DNA from 2 places in the Bacillus sp. SRL337 genome. Region 1 is predicted to be linked to the other one. Evidence: riboswitches for the same ligand, from Rfam matches in the RefSeq annotation. Region 1 holds a riboswitch; the other holds the start of a gene.
What was found. Region 1 has a riboswitch for lysine ahead of AC4E8A_RS17565 (aspartate kinase). Riboswitches for the same ligand answer to the same signal wherever they lie in the genome.

Region 1 (6,130 bases):
TTCGTCTGTTTCTTTAAGCTTATCATTGTAACGAACAACTGTAACGTTATCTGTCATCCACTCACCAAGCTCTTTGTGGATAACATACGCATTTTCAGTTCCATCCATTGACATGATTTCGTTCCACTTTTCTTCCTCTTGCTGAACATAACGGTCAAACAATGAAGAAGGAAGCTCGTCCACGCTTTTCTCAAGTCCCTTCATGTATCTGATGGCATTAGGACCCGCTACCATACCGCCGTAAATCGCAGACAGCAGGGAGTTAGCTCCCAGACGGTTTCCTCCATGCTGTGAATAATCACACTCACCAGCAGCGAACAATCCTGGGATATTTGTCATTTGATCATAATCTACCCAAAGACCGCCCATTGAATAGTGAACCGCAGGGAAGATTTTCATAGGAACCTTGCGAGGGTCATCTCCCATGAATTTCTCATAGATTTCAATGATACCGCCCAGCTTAACATCAAGCTCTTTAGGATCCTTATGGGAAAGATCAAGGTATACCATATTTTCACCATTGATACCCAGCTTTTGGTTAACACAGACATCGAAGATTTCACGTGTGGCGATATCACGAGGTACAAGGTTTCCGTAAGCAGGGTATTTTTCCTCCAGGAAGTACCATGGCTTACCATCTTTGTATGTCCATACACGGCCGCCTTCACCACGGGCAGATTCACTCATGAGGCGAAGTTTGTCGTCTCCGGGAATGGCTGTCGGGTGAATTTGGATGAATTCTCCGTTTGCATAGTATGCACCCTGTTGATACACGATGGATGCAGCCGAACCAGTATTGATGACAGAGTTCGTGGATTTACCGAAGATGATTCCAGGTCCTCCTGTCGCCATGATGACTGCGTCTGCAGAGAATGATTTGATTTCCATTGTTTTAAGGTCCTGTGCTACGATACCGCGGGCAACACCTTCGTCGTCAACAATCACTCCAAGGAATTCCCAGCCTTCATACTTGTTTACAAGACCAGCCACTTCATGCCGGCGTACCTGCTCATCAAGCGCATAAAGAAGCTGTTGGCCAGTCGTTGCACCAGCGAATGCTGTACGGTGATGCTGAGTACCGCCGAAACGACGGAAATCCAAAAGGCCCTCTGGAGTACGGTTGAACATGACGCCCATACGGTCAAGCAAATGGATAATTCCCGGCGCCGCTTCTGTCATCGCTTTGACAGGAGGCTGATTGGCAAGGAAGTCCCCGCCGTATACTGTATCATCAAAGTGTTCCCAAGGAGAATCTCCCTCACCTTTGGTATTAACCGCTCCGTTAATTCCACCTTGTGCACAAACTGAGTGAGAACGCTTAACAGGCACTAATGAAAATAGGTCTACTGGCGCTCCTGCTTCTGCTGCTTTTATTGTAGCCATCAAGCCGGCCAAACCGCCGCCGACGACGATGATTTTTCCTTTACTCATCGAGACTCACTCCTTTTCCTACAAAAATACCTTATTCTAATCTAGTAATATCTAATAGTGTGTAAAATTAAACAAAAGCATATAGCGCCCTGATTCCAACTATGGAAAGAGCAACGAAGATTCCGATTGTAACGTAAGTAGCGATGACTTGAGAACGAGGAGAAACTGTAATTCCCCAGCTCACAAGGAAAGACCACAAACCGTTAGCAAAGTGGAAGATAGTAGAAATGACACCAACCATGTAGAACGCCATCATGAATGGATTTGAAAGAATGTTTTCCATCATTTGATAGTTAACTTCTGCACCAAATGCAGCAGCTACCCTTGTTTCCCAAACGTGCCACGTGATGAAGATCAGTGTGACAACCCCGGATATACGTTGAAGAAGGAACATCCAGTTACGGAAATACCCATACCTGCTTACATTGTTCTTTGCTGTAAAAGCTATATATAAACCATAAATAGCATGAAACAACAATGGAAGAAAGATGATGAACGTTTCTAATACAATCCGGAAAGGTAAACTTTCCATAAAATGTGCTGCATCATTAAATGCTTCTTCGCCGCGAGTGGCAAAGTGGTTGACTACTAAGTGCTGAATTAAGAAAATCCCAACTGGAATGACACCTAGCAGTGAATGCAGCCTGCGATAATTAAATTCTTGATTTCCAGCCAATGATATACCCCCCTTAGTGATGAAAAAATGCATAAAATAAAAAATCGTCAATACTAATTAAGGTATGAACCTTCTGCAAATTTTCATATTATAACAAAAATGTGACAAGTTCATTTTACTCCCATGTAGCAGGTGCGTCAAGAAAACGGATACATAATTTTTGATGATACCGCAAAAATATTTTCAATATATTGATAATATTTCAAGGGGAGATTTACTACTGAAACAGGGATCGGACTCACTGTTATCACACAAATCAAGATTCGGAAGGCAAATGAATCATTATCTCGGTAAAACATTCCATCTATACTATTTTTGAATTACCGATTTATATTTTACCCCTACCTTGTTTATAATAGATTAATAGAAGATTGTTGATGCACTGGAAATATTTAAAACTGTTTTCATCAATAGGATTATCTTAACTATTCAGTGGAAAATAATCACATAACAACTCTCTTACTACGAGCGAGAGAGCCATATAGAAAGAGGGGATTACATTTGGAAAGCGGCAGCGAACAAAAGAACAGGGAAATAGAAGCCTTCCCCCTGTTCGGATATGAATTGATGAGGGATATACTCCTGCCTGAGATCCTGGGCAAACATACAACAGATATCCTGTATTGGGGCGGCAAAGGACTGGCACGTAAATTTCCGCTGGTTTCATTGGAAGAAATGGAGGCATTTTTCCTTGAAGCCGGTTGGGGAAAGTTGAGCTTGGCTGACGATAAAAAAGATGAACAGATTTACACCTTGTCCGGACCCTGGGTCGAGAGAAGGCTGGGGTTAAAAACGGACATCTCTTTCAAAATGGAAGCAGGATTCCTTGCTGAACAAGTACAGAACCAGAAAAAGGTGGTAACAGAAGCCGCCGAAGAAATCCATAAAAAATCGAAGACCGTAAAAATCATCGTACGCAGTGATTTGAAGGATACAATTGATTGAGCATTGATACAGCGCGTTACCTATAAAAAAGCTCCCTGGACGTTTACTGGTTCGGGGAGCTTTTTGTTCTTTATTTCACTGATACCTTTTGCGGCTTTTCTGCTTTATCCAGATTGAATTCGGTATGAAGAACTTCCGCAGCCTTCAACATCTGCGATTCATCAACCACTGCCGAAACCTTGATCTCAGAAGTACTGACCATCTTGATCGGAATATCATTATTGGCCAGGACTTCAAACATTTGAGCAGCGACACCTGGGTTGGAAATCATTCCGGAGCCGACAATGGATACCTTCGAAAGCCCGCTCTCATGCTCGATTGAACTGAAACCAAGCGCCTTACGATTATTTTGCAGAACCTCGATCGTTTCCTCCAGGTCCTCTCTTTTAATGGAAAATGAAAGATTGATGCTTTCTGTCTCTGTTTTACTCTGAATAATGATATCGACATTAATGTGGTGTTTCGCAAGGGTCGTGAAGATCGAGGATAGACTAGTAATTTCATTTTGCAGCCCAAACACCGTCATCCTGATAACTTCTTCTTCAAACGCTACTCCTCGAACGATCAAACCTGTTTCCATTGACACTTCCTCCTCAATAATGGTTCCGTCCAGCTTTTCTAAACTAGATCTTACCGAAAGCGGGACACCGTAATTTTTTGCAAATTCCACCGCGCGCGGGTGAAGCACACCAGCACCAAGATTAGCTAATTCAAGCATTTCATCATAAGCTACGGATGCAAGTTTCCGTGCTTTTTTTACATAACGCGGATCAGATGTATAAACACCATCTACATCTGTATAAATATCGCATCTTTCCGCTTTAAGGGCAGCGGCAAGCGCAACCGCCGTGGTATCAGAACCTCCACGGCCTAAGGTAGTGATTTCCTGACTTTCTGCTAAACCTTGGAATCCTGCTACCACAATAATCCTGCCTTCAGATAAATTGCCATTGATTTTATCGGTATTGATATTCGTAATCCTGGCGTTCCCATGAATGCCTTCAGTTTCAATCCCGGCCTGCCAGCCAGTCATGGAAACCGCATCATATCCGGAATCCTGCAACGCCATCGCCAATAGGGAAATCGTAACCTGTTCTCCTGTTGTCAGAATCATATCCATCTCTCGTTTACTTGGCTTGGAAGCTGCCTGGAAGGCCAAATCCACAAGCCCGTCGGTTGTTTTCCCCATCGCAGAAACGACCACCACTACATCATTGCCGTTCTTTTTTTCATCAATGACACGTCCGGCAACATTCTTGATTCTCTCTATATCACCAACTGAGGTGCCTCCAAATTTCTGAACAATCAATCCCACATTCTCGTCCTCATTTCCCATTAGTTTAAGTGCTTGTTCAAAAAGCAGGACCAAAAGAGATTTCTGAAGTCCAAGGAAGTGGAGCCATGAGCACCTGCATGTATGCTTTGATCCATGAGGGCATGAGCTTTTTTCCAGGCTTTTCGAACATCCTATTTAAATATAAGTTCAAGAATAACGGTCGAACGCAAAACAAACCTCATTAAAAAAGGCAATGAGATAAGTATCTCATTGCCTGTGAAATCGCAAAGTTATGCAGGTTCCACGTGAGATAGCTCTCCAAGACTGTTAATCTTGACAATCCTGCATCTCTTAAACGCAGAACCAGCAAAAACAGCCATGAGCCTGCTTCCGCTTCGGCGAATTCCCCTTTCAATACCTGTCATAAGAGCCCATACTCCTCAAAGCATCTACTGATGAAAGTCCGCACCTCTATCACCACTTGTATATAAAGTGATAACTTATAAAATTTTCATTTATTTTAACACAGAAAAAAATGGGAGGCAATCATTATTTTGTGATTTGCTAAGTATCTGGATTGCGGGGCTTGAATGGCCGCAGGGCCTTTCTTTATATCAGAGTGGGATAAGGTGCCGTTGAAACTTCTCATTTTCCTAAGAAAAGCGTCCTTGGAAAATGAATATCATTCTCTTACAAAAAAATTCATATAATGGGGGTTTTCTTGTATGAATGATGCTTATTACGGCATCATGCTGATTGATTCTTTTTTCATGCATGAGAAGCGGCTCTGTTCATCTCTTCAAACGATTAATTTCTTGAATGAAGATTCATCCATTCTTGAGACCTTTTGCCCCTGCCTATCTTTTTATGTATGAACTGGAAGTCTATAAAGGGTAACTAGAAGATTCATAAAACCCCTCCTCAAGAGAGAAAGGGGAGAATCGTATTAATCCTTCAATTTCTTCATAAGTTCTTCAGCCGCTGCCGGTGGCAATCCGGCTGCTGTCAAATCCTCACGGGACGCTTCTTTCATTTTTTTCATGGATCCGAAAGTTTTCAACAGCTGCTTCTTCCTCTTCGGACCGATGCCGCTCACTTCATCAAGTATGGAAGAAAAGGCGGTTTTTCCGCGGAGCTGCCTATGAAATGTTATAGCAAATCGGTGGACTTCATCCTGAATTCTCTGAAGAAGATAGAACTCCTGGCTTCTTTTCTCCAGCGGAACGATTTCAAGCGGGTCCCCGTAAAGCAATTCAGAGGTCTGGTGCTTATCATCTTTTGCAAGTCCGGCAACAGGAATTTCAAGGTTCAATTCCAGCTCCAGTACTTCTTTTGCCGCACTGATCTGCCCTTTTCCTCCATCGATGACAATCAGATCCGGAAGCGGGAGACCTTCTTTCAATACTCTGCTATACCTTCTTCTAACCACTTCGCGCATAGAATCATAATCATCAGGGCCTTTTACAGACTTGATTTTATACTTGCGGTACTCTTTCTTTTCTGGCTTTCCGTCAAGAAATACAATCATCGCTGAAACCGGGTCGGTTCCCTGGATGTTGGAGTTATCAAACGCTTCAATGCGGTGCGGTGTATAAATGCCCATAGCTTCCCCGAGCTTATCCACTGCAAGAATCGTCCTCTCCTCATCTCTTTCAATCAGAGAAAACTTCTCCTTTAACGCAATCTCTGCATTTTTGCCGGCCAGTTGGACGAGATGCCTTTTTTGGCCTCTTTGCGGCCGGGTCGTTTTGACATCAAGAAGTTCAGAAACAATGGCCTCGTTAATACCTTCCGGAAGATTG
Region 2 (6,130 bases), 370 kb from region 1:
GTTGCAGCTGCGATTTCACCGGCAATCGGGAGCAGGATTCCGAATGAGCCCCAAGACGTACCCGTCGCAAAGGCCATAAGCCCGGCCACGATGAACATCAGAACTGGAAGCAGACCGATATTCAGATTGGATTGCTCTACAAGGCCAGCAAGGTATTCTCCTGTTTGCAGTGATCCGATCAACGTTACGATCGACCAGGCAAAAATGAGGATGTATACAGCTGGAAGCATGGATTTGATGCCTTCGATAAAGCCGAGCCCCAAGGCTTTTCCATCCAGTGCTGCAGATTTGGACATTTGTCTGAAGAAGAAGATCAGTGAGATGACAAGCCCGAACAATCCGCCATACACCAAGGAAGTGGAGACATCGGTGTTTTCAAAGATCGCCAGAAGGGATGCCTCTCCTTCAACGGCCTTATATCCTGTCCAGATCATGGCGCTGACAGTTCCGATGATCAAGGCGATGATCGGCCAGATTAAGTCACCGACTGTTCCTTTTTCACTTACAGGGAGGTCATTTTTCAATTCACCTGGAATATCTTTTTCAGGATCATAAACCTCTCCTGTATTGATGGCGCGAAGCTCATGTTCACGCATTTTCCCAAAGTCGATACCTCTATATGAAGTGATGAATACAAGTCCAATCGCTGCCAGAACATAAAGGTTCATCGGAATGATTTGAATGAATGCTGAGAATGCGGTATATCCGGTTATGGCATGGTCGGCTAAAATCCCTCCGATAAGAGCGATGATAAATGCTCCCCAGCTTGAAATTGGCGAAATGACGCAGATTGGAGCAGATGTAGAATCAATAAGATAAGCTAATTTAGCTCTCGAAATCTTATGGCGGTCCGTAATCGGCCTTGAGACCTGTCCGACTGCCAATGCGTTGAAATAATCATCAATGAAAATGATGATGCCTAAAACAGCAGTCAATAGTTGAGCGCCGGCTCTTGTTTTCACACGTTTCAGTGCCCATTCACCAAAAGCCCTGCTTCCTCCTGATATGTTGACAAAAGCTGTAATGACACCCAGGATCAGCAAGAACAGGATGATATAGACATTCCAGGTGTTCAATTCGCCGCCATCCACAAAGATCCCTTTAAAAGAATCCCAGATGATTGTGAGTGTTTCAGTAATAGAGAATTCGGCAAGAAGCAATGCTGCCGAGATGATTCCGACCCCGAGGGACAATAGCACTCGTCTAGTAAGGATGACCATTAAAATAGCTAAAAGGGGTGGTAATAAAGAAAAGATTGTGTTTTCCATTTTTCTCCTCCTATAGTGATAGGGAGGGAACAATTGCAGAATGATAGAAGAAAATAAAAAAAGGTAATAATAGAGAATCCTATTATTACCTTTCGTAATATAGTCATTTCTCCATCTCGATCTGTAGCTCCCCATTATAATCTGTATTAAGACGTATAATGACAGTGTTACCCTTATTCAAGGTAACCCCAGCAGAAAAGATTCTGACCAATCGCGTCCTGCTTCGGCACATATCCCCTTTCAACTCAAGATCACAGGTGTCATCCTTACTCGGTTTACTGATGAATATGTGCAGCCTCTACCCCATCGGATTAGATGATTGTAGTAAATATTAAATTCACTCACTTACTATAACAGGTAACTGTGTTGCTGACAAGAAAAAATTGATCTATGGCTTCATCCTACCATTAAAAAACAAAATCTTCTCATCAAGGTTGAAGTTCTAAAGAGGGTGAAACACTGCCGCCTGATCCATTATAAAATTCCGGAACTTTCCCCGGGATAAATAAATCGCCGACTTTAATCTTGTTTTTAATCACTATTGTTTCTGTACGCCTGGGTATGATCACATTCATTTCAACTGAAATATTAATATATACTTCCATATAAGTATTATTAATTCCTAACTCCTTTGCAGCTGTTTCTACGTTGGATTGAACATCCCCAATGATTTCAAATTGAACCGGTACTTGCGGCCCCAAATTTGAAAGTAATGTATTTTTGGTTGCTAAACCTAAAGGGACATAATAAACGATCCCCTTTTTTTCCTTGCTTTCTTCATAATCAAAATCAACTCCAGCTTTAAATGATTGGAGTTTTTCAAATTCCCCACTCTCTACATAATCTAAATATTGTTGAACTCTCTCCGTTGATTCAGCAATCACTCTATTATAGATAGCTGGGTCAAAACTATATGCAGTACCATCATTTGTTTCATGTTTTACAATTAGTTTATTAATATCAATTCCTTCAGAAATCTTCTTTGAAATCGCATCATTAATTGCTTGAGCCGCTATCTGCCGGGTTCTTGTTTCTGCAATTTCTATTAGTGCCGGTTCTATGCCTCTATTGATAATATATAAACTTTGAGATGTTAACAAAATGAAAATAACAAACGAAATGAGGAATATATATCTTGGAGGCAGCGGTGTTGCACCTTTTCGTTTTCTTTTATTAAACAATTTAAACACCTCTCTCATTACCAAACATATGCCGCAGGAACATTGTTTATATCTATAAAAGACAAAGAGGTATCCACTTAAACCCGTGCTTTACATTATTATAGCGGCTTGTGATAAGGCGATTAGCAAACGGCTAATCCAAAAAATCCCCCCTTACAAGCTATATGTATGCCTGTAAGCAGAGGATTAGCGCAACTTAATTTAATTGACTTCCATCAATCTGCTCTCAAACTCAGGATCGAAACCAGTGATGGTCACATCCAGGCTCACACTGAGATCCAAGGTATACGGGGCTGTCAACTGATCTCCGCCTTCCGCAATGATGCGCAGAACGGGACGGTCGGTAAGGTCCTTATTCTGGCTTTCAACAATACCTCTTCGTCCATCATTGAGGATAACCACCATCCCGTTCGGATAAATGGCAACGGATTTCTTGAATGCCTGGATGACATTGGAATCAAACAAAGTCCCTGATCCTGCATACAAAATTTCCAGAGCTTCATGGGGCAGCATTGCATTACGATAGACCCGATTGGATGTCAATGCATCGAAGACATCTGCAACAGCAATGATTTTTGCAAAAGGATGGATTTCATCTCCTTTCAGGCCTCGCGGATAGCCCGACCCATCCAGACGTTCATGATGCTGAAAAGCGCAATGTGCCACGAGCAGCGATACATTATGTAATTTCCTCAGAATATCAAAACCGTACTCTGAATGTTTTTCCACTTCTTTGAACTCTTCGTATGTCAGTTTGCCAGGTTTCATCAAGATTTCTTCCGGAACCATCATCTTTCCGATATCATGCATGATCGCTCCAAGTCCTAGCATATCAAGCTGTTTTGGAGGCATACCCAATTCAATCCCGATTGCCAGTGTATAGAGCGTGACATTGAAGGAATGATGGAAAACATACGAATCGTATGCGAAAACATCGGTCAGCAGCGTCAGCAGATCCTTGCTCCCTTTTATTTCATTGAGAATCGTATCAATGACTTCCTTGAAACCGGAAGCACTCTGTTCCAATGCAACCAGATTGCTCGACACTGAGTTGTTTTCCAAATGAGTAAAGGTCGAATCAATTTTATTGATGGCCTCCTGCCTTACCTTAACAGGGATTGAATCGGAAGCTTCGATGCCCACAGATAATCCATCTTCTATGTACACATACTGGATATTCATTTCGATTAATCTATGGATCATCCGCTCCGTCACGGATACGCCAGACTTAATAAGAGCCTTCCCCTGTCCATTGTAAACAGTTGTGGCCATGACCATTCCAGATTTTAACGTTTTCGTTGATAAAAATCTCATAGAATTCTCCTATGTGTTATCCATCATTTTTCGACATGATTTACTAATATCTTCATTATAATGCATTTAAAGGCATTTTCAACCAAACGATTTTCAAAATTAACTGATTTTAATGCCTGCAAAAGAAATTCGTTCTTTATGACTAGCGGGAATACACGGTTATGTTTTGGTAATCGCTCTTTTTCGTAAACGTTGTTGCTAGTTGATAATACTTCCGAAAGATAGTGGAGCAATGAACCGGAAAAAACCCTGGTTAGCAAGAGAGAAAAGAGCTTCTCTCTTCGTTCAGAGCGAAAAACGTAGTATGCAGGGGGAAAATCCGGCTTTTGGGATTTTTCCGGAAGCAACAATATAGGCGAAAACAGCCTTTGTTAAAAACCCTTGTGGCCTTTACCCTAATCATCCACTGGCTAAACCTTTATTTCTTCCCATAAAAAAGCCTGAACCCTACTTGGCCCAGGCTTTGACTTATATCATTTTCAGCAAAGCATCCCTGCCGATCATACCAGCTGTAATGCCCATTTGTTCTGCTTCATGCGTTACAGATTCCAAAGGGGCCTCAATCAACTGCTGGATGGTTTTGACACCCACTGCTCTGCCAGCGATGATTTTTCTGTCCTTAAGCTTCTCATTAAGCAAACCAACATCCAGGGCACCGCACATGATATATCCATTATCATTTGTAACGACAAGCAGGTTGGTCTTTGGAAGCTCTACTGATACCGCAAGAAAAGTGTGACCTTCTATTTCAATTGGGGAAAGATTCATCAATGTCATCCTCTCCTTTCACCTATTATGTTATGAGAGAAGAGAATGAGAGGTGAAAGATCAGGGAGTATTTGCTGCTGTGTTTAACTTCCGGGTAAGGACATCCCTTAAAAACTCCGGCATGAAATAGTGTTTTTCCGCCCTTTGAAGTTCAGGAAAGAAATGGCCGAATGTAAACATATCGGAAGTTGCCAGTTTATAGCTCTTATGAGGATCAATCATCTCTCCACTGATATAAATATGCTGCATTTCTTTTCCGAATGAAACTTCGCTATAGGAGAACTCACCCATTATCTTACCGCGGAATCCCAGCCCTTTTACTTGAAAGTGATGAAGGTCATGGTCTCTTGTTGCTTTTAATACTTCCTTCATTTCTGCCCCTGTGAGAGTAATGACACAAGGATTGATCGGGTGGGGAAGAATCCTGTGAATATCAAATCTGGTCACTTCCCCTTTCTTCAGCCCTTCTAATAACAGTCCATTATTAAGGAAAGCACAATCTGCGTCACACCACTCCAGCAGCCCATCAGACAGTAATTGAGGCAGCTCGGAAGGATTGAACCAGTCCGCTTCAAGGTCATTTTCGAGGAATACTACCCGATCGCCCAGTTGTTCCCGGCCTTTATCGAGCCACTCTTTGATCTGTGAATCTTCACCTTCAGAAGCCGGAAGATGATCCTGTTCATAAAGCTGCGCTTTTAGGGAAACAATCTTCCTTGATTCAGTATCGACCTCAAGCATGATATGGCCAACGTAGTTTCCGTGTTTTCCCCCGGCACCAAGAAGTGTTCCATTCACTTCTTTTCCTTCATGAAAAATATGATGAGTATGAGCCCCTAGAATAATATCTACATCATCAAACTTCTCTGCAATCCATTCATCGTCCCTTATCCCCAGATGGGAAAGGAGCACAATCATATCAGACTGAGGGGCCAGCTCTTTCAGCCAGAAACTCAGTTGGTCAAGCGGAGAATAGATGTTCCATCCCAAAGGTTTATAAAAAGGGGCAAAATGGGCAGTCAAACCTAAAACACCTATCTTCATTCCGGACCTGGTCTTATAAAGATGATAAGGCTTCGCCCAAGTTGGAAGCTTATCATCTTTCGTGTAGAGATTCGCTACTACTACATCAAACTCTGCCTTCCTATATAGTTCATTCAGTTCTTCATATGAAAACGTGATTCCTTCATTATTTCCAATTGTGACCGCATCATATCCGGCATCGTTCAGCATTTCCACATTGCCTTTCCCAAGGGTTCCCTCAGAAAAAGGATGCCAGCGGTCTACATGGTCACCTATATCAAACAGGTACACCTCATCCAGTTCCTCCTCATGCCATTGCTTCCTCCTTTTAAGGAAATCACGGATACGCGGCCAATTTTCAAAATGACTGTGTAAGTCGTTCGTATGATAGATATGTATCCTTTCTCTCAATCTTCACCCTTCTTCCCTGCACATAATCACCCAGTAAAGCCTTGATAGACTAGTCTTATCCCAATTAACACCAAAATAATGCGGAGGATATGGACCAGCACCGCTGATTGCAGCTTTGAATTCAAGTAAGCCCCTCCCTTTGCGCCAAACCATGCGCCGGGTATA

Region 2: another riboswitch for lysine. It lies ahead of AC4E8A_RS19330 (Na+/H+ antiporter NhaC family protein); the one in region 1 lies ahead of AC4E8A_RS17565 (aspartate kinase).

What each region holds. Positions count from the first base shown of each region.
Region 1 covers NZ_OZ481793.1:3,452,066-3,458,195, forward strand. The annotation lists gene sdhA (succinate dehydrogenase flavoprotein subunit) at 1-1,431, opposite strand, end outside; gene AC4E8A_RS17555 (succinate dehydrogenase cytochrome b558 subunit) at 1,499-2,107, opposite strand; gene AC4E8A_RS17560 (YslB family protein) at 2,609-3,052, shown strand; gene AC4E8A_RS17565 (aspartate kinase) at 3,123-4,367, opposite strand; lysine riboswitch at 4,632-4,810, opposite strand; gene AC4E8A_RS17570 (hypothetical protein) at 5,054-5,203, shown strand; gene uvrC (excinuclease ABC subunit UvrC) at 5,275-6,130, opposite strand, start outside.
Region 2 covers NZ_OZ481793.1:3,821,385-3,827,514, forward strand. The annotation lists gene AC4E8A_RS19330 (Na+/H+ antiporter NhaC family protein) at 1-1,268, opposite strand, end outside; lysine riboswitch at 1,385-1,577, opposite strand; gene yunB (sporulation protein YunB) at 1,697-2,449, opposite strand; gene AC4E8A_RS19340 (HD-GYP domain-containing protein) at 2,651-3,763, opposite strand; gene AC4E8A_RS19345 (YunC family protein) at 4,232-4,534, opposite strand; gene AC4E8A_RS19350 (bifunctional metallophosphatase/5'-nucleotidase) at 4,592-5,965, opposite strand; gene AC4E8A_RS19355 (sulfite exporter TauE/SafE family protein) at 5,992-6,130, opposite strand, start outside.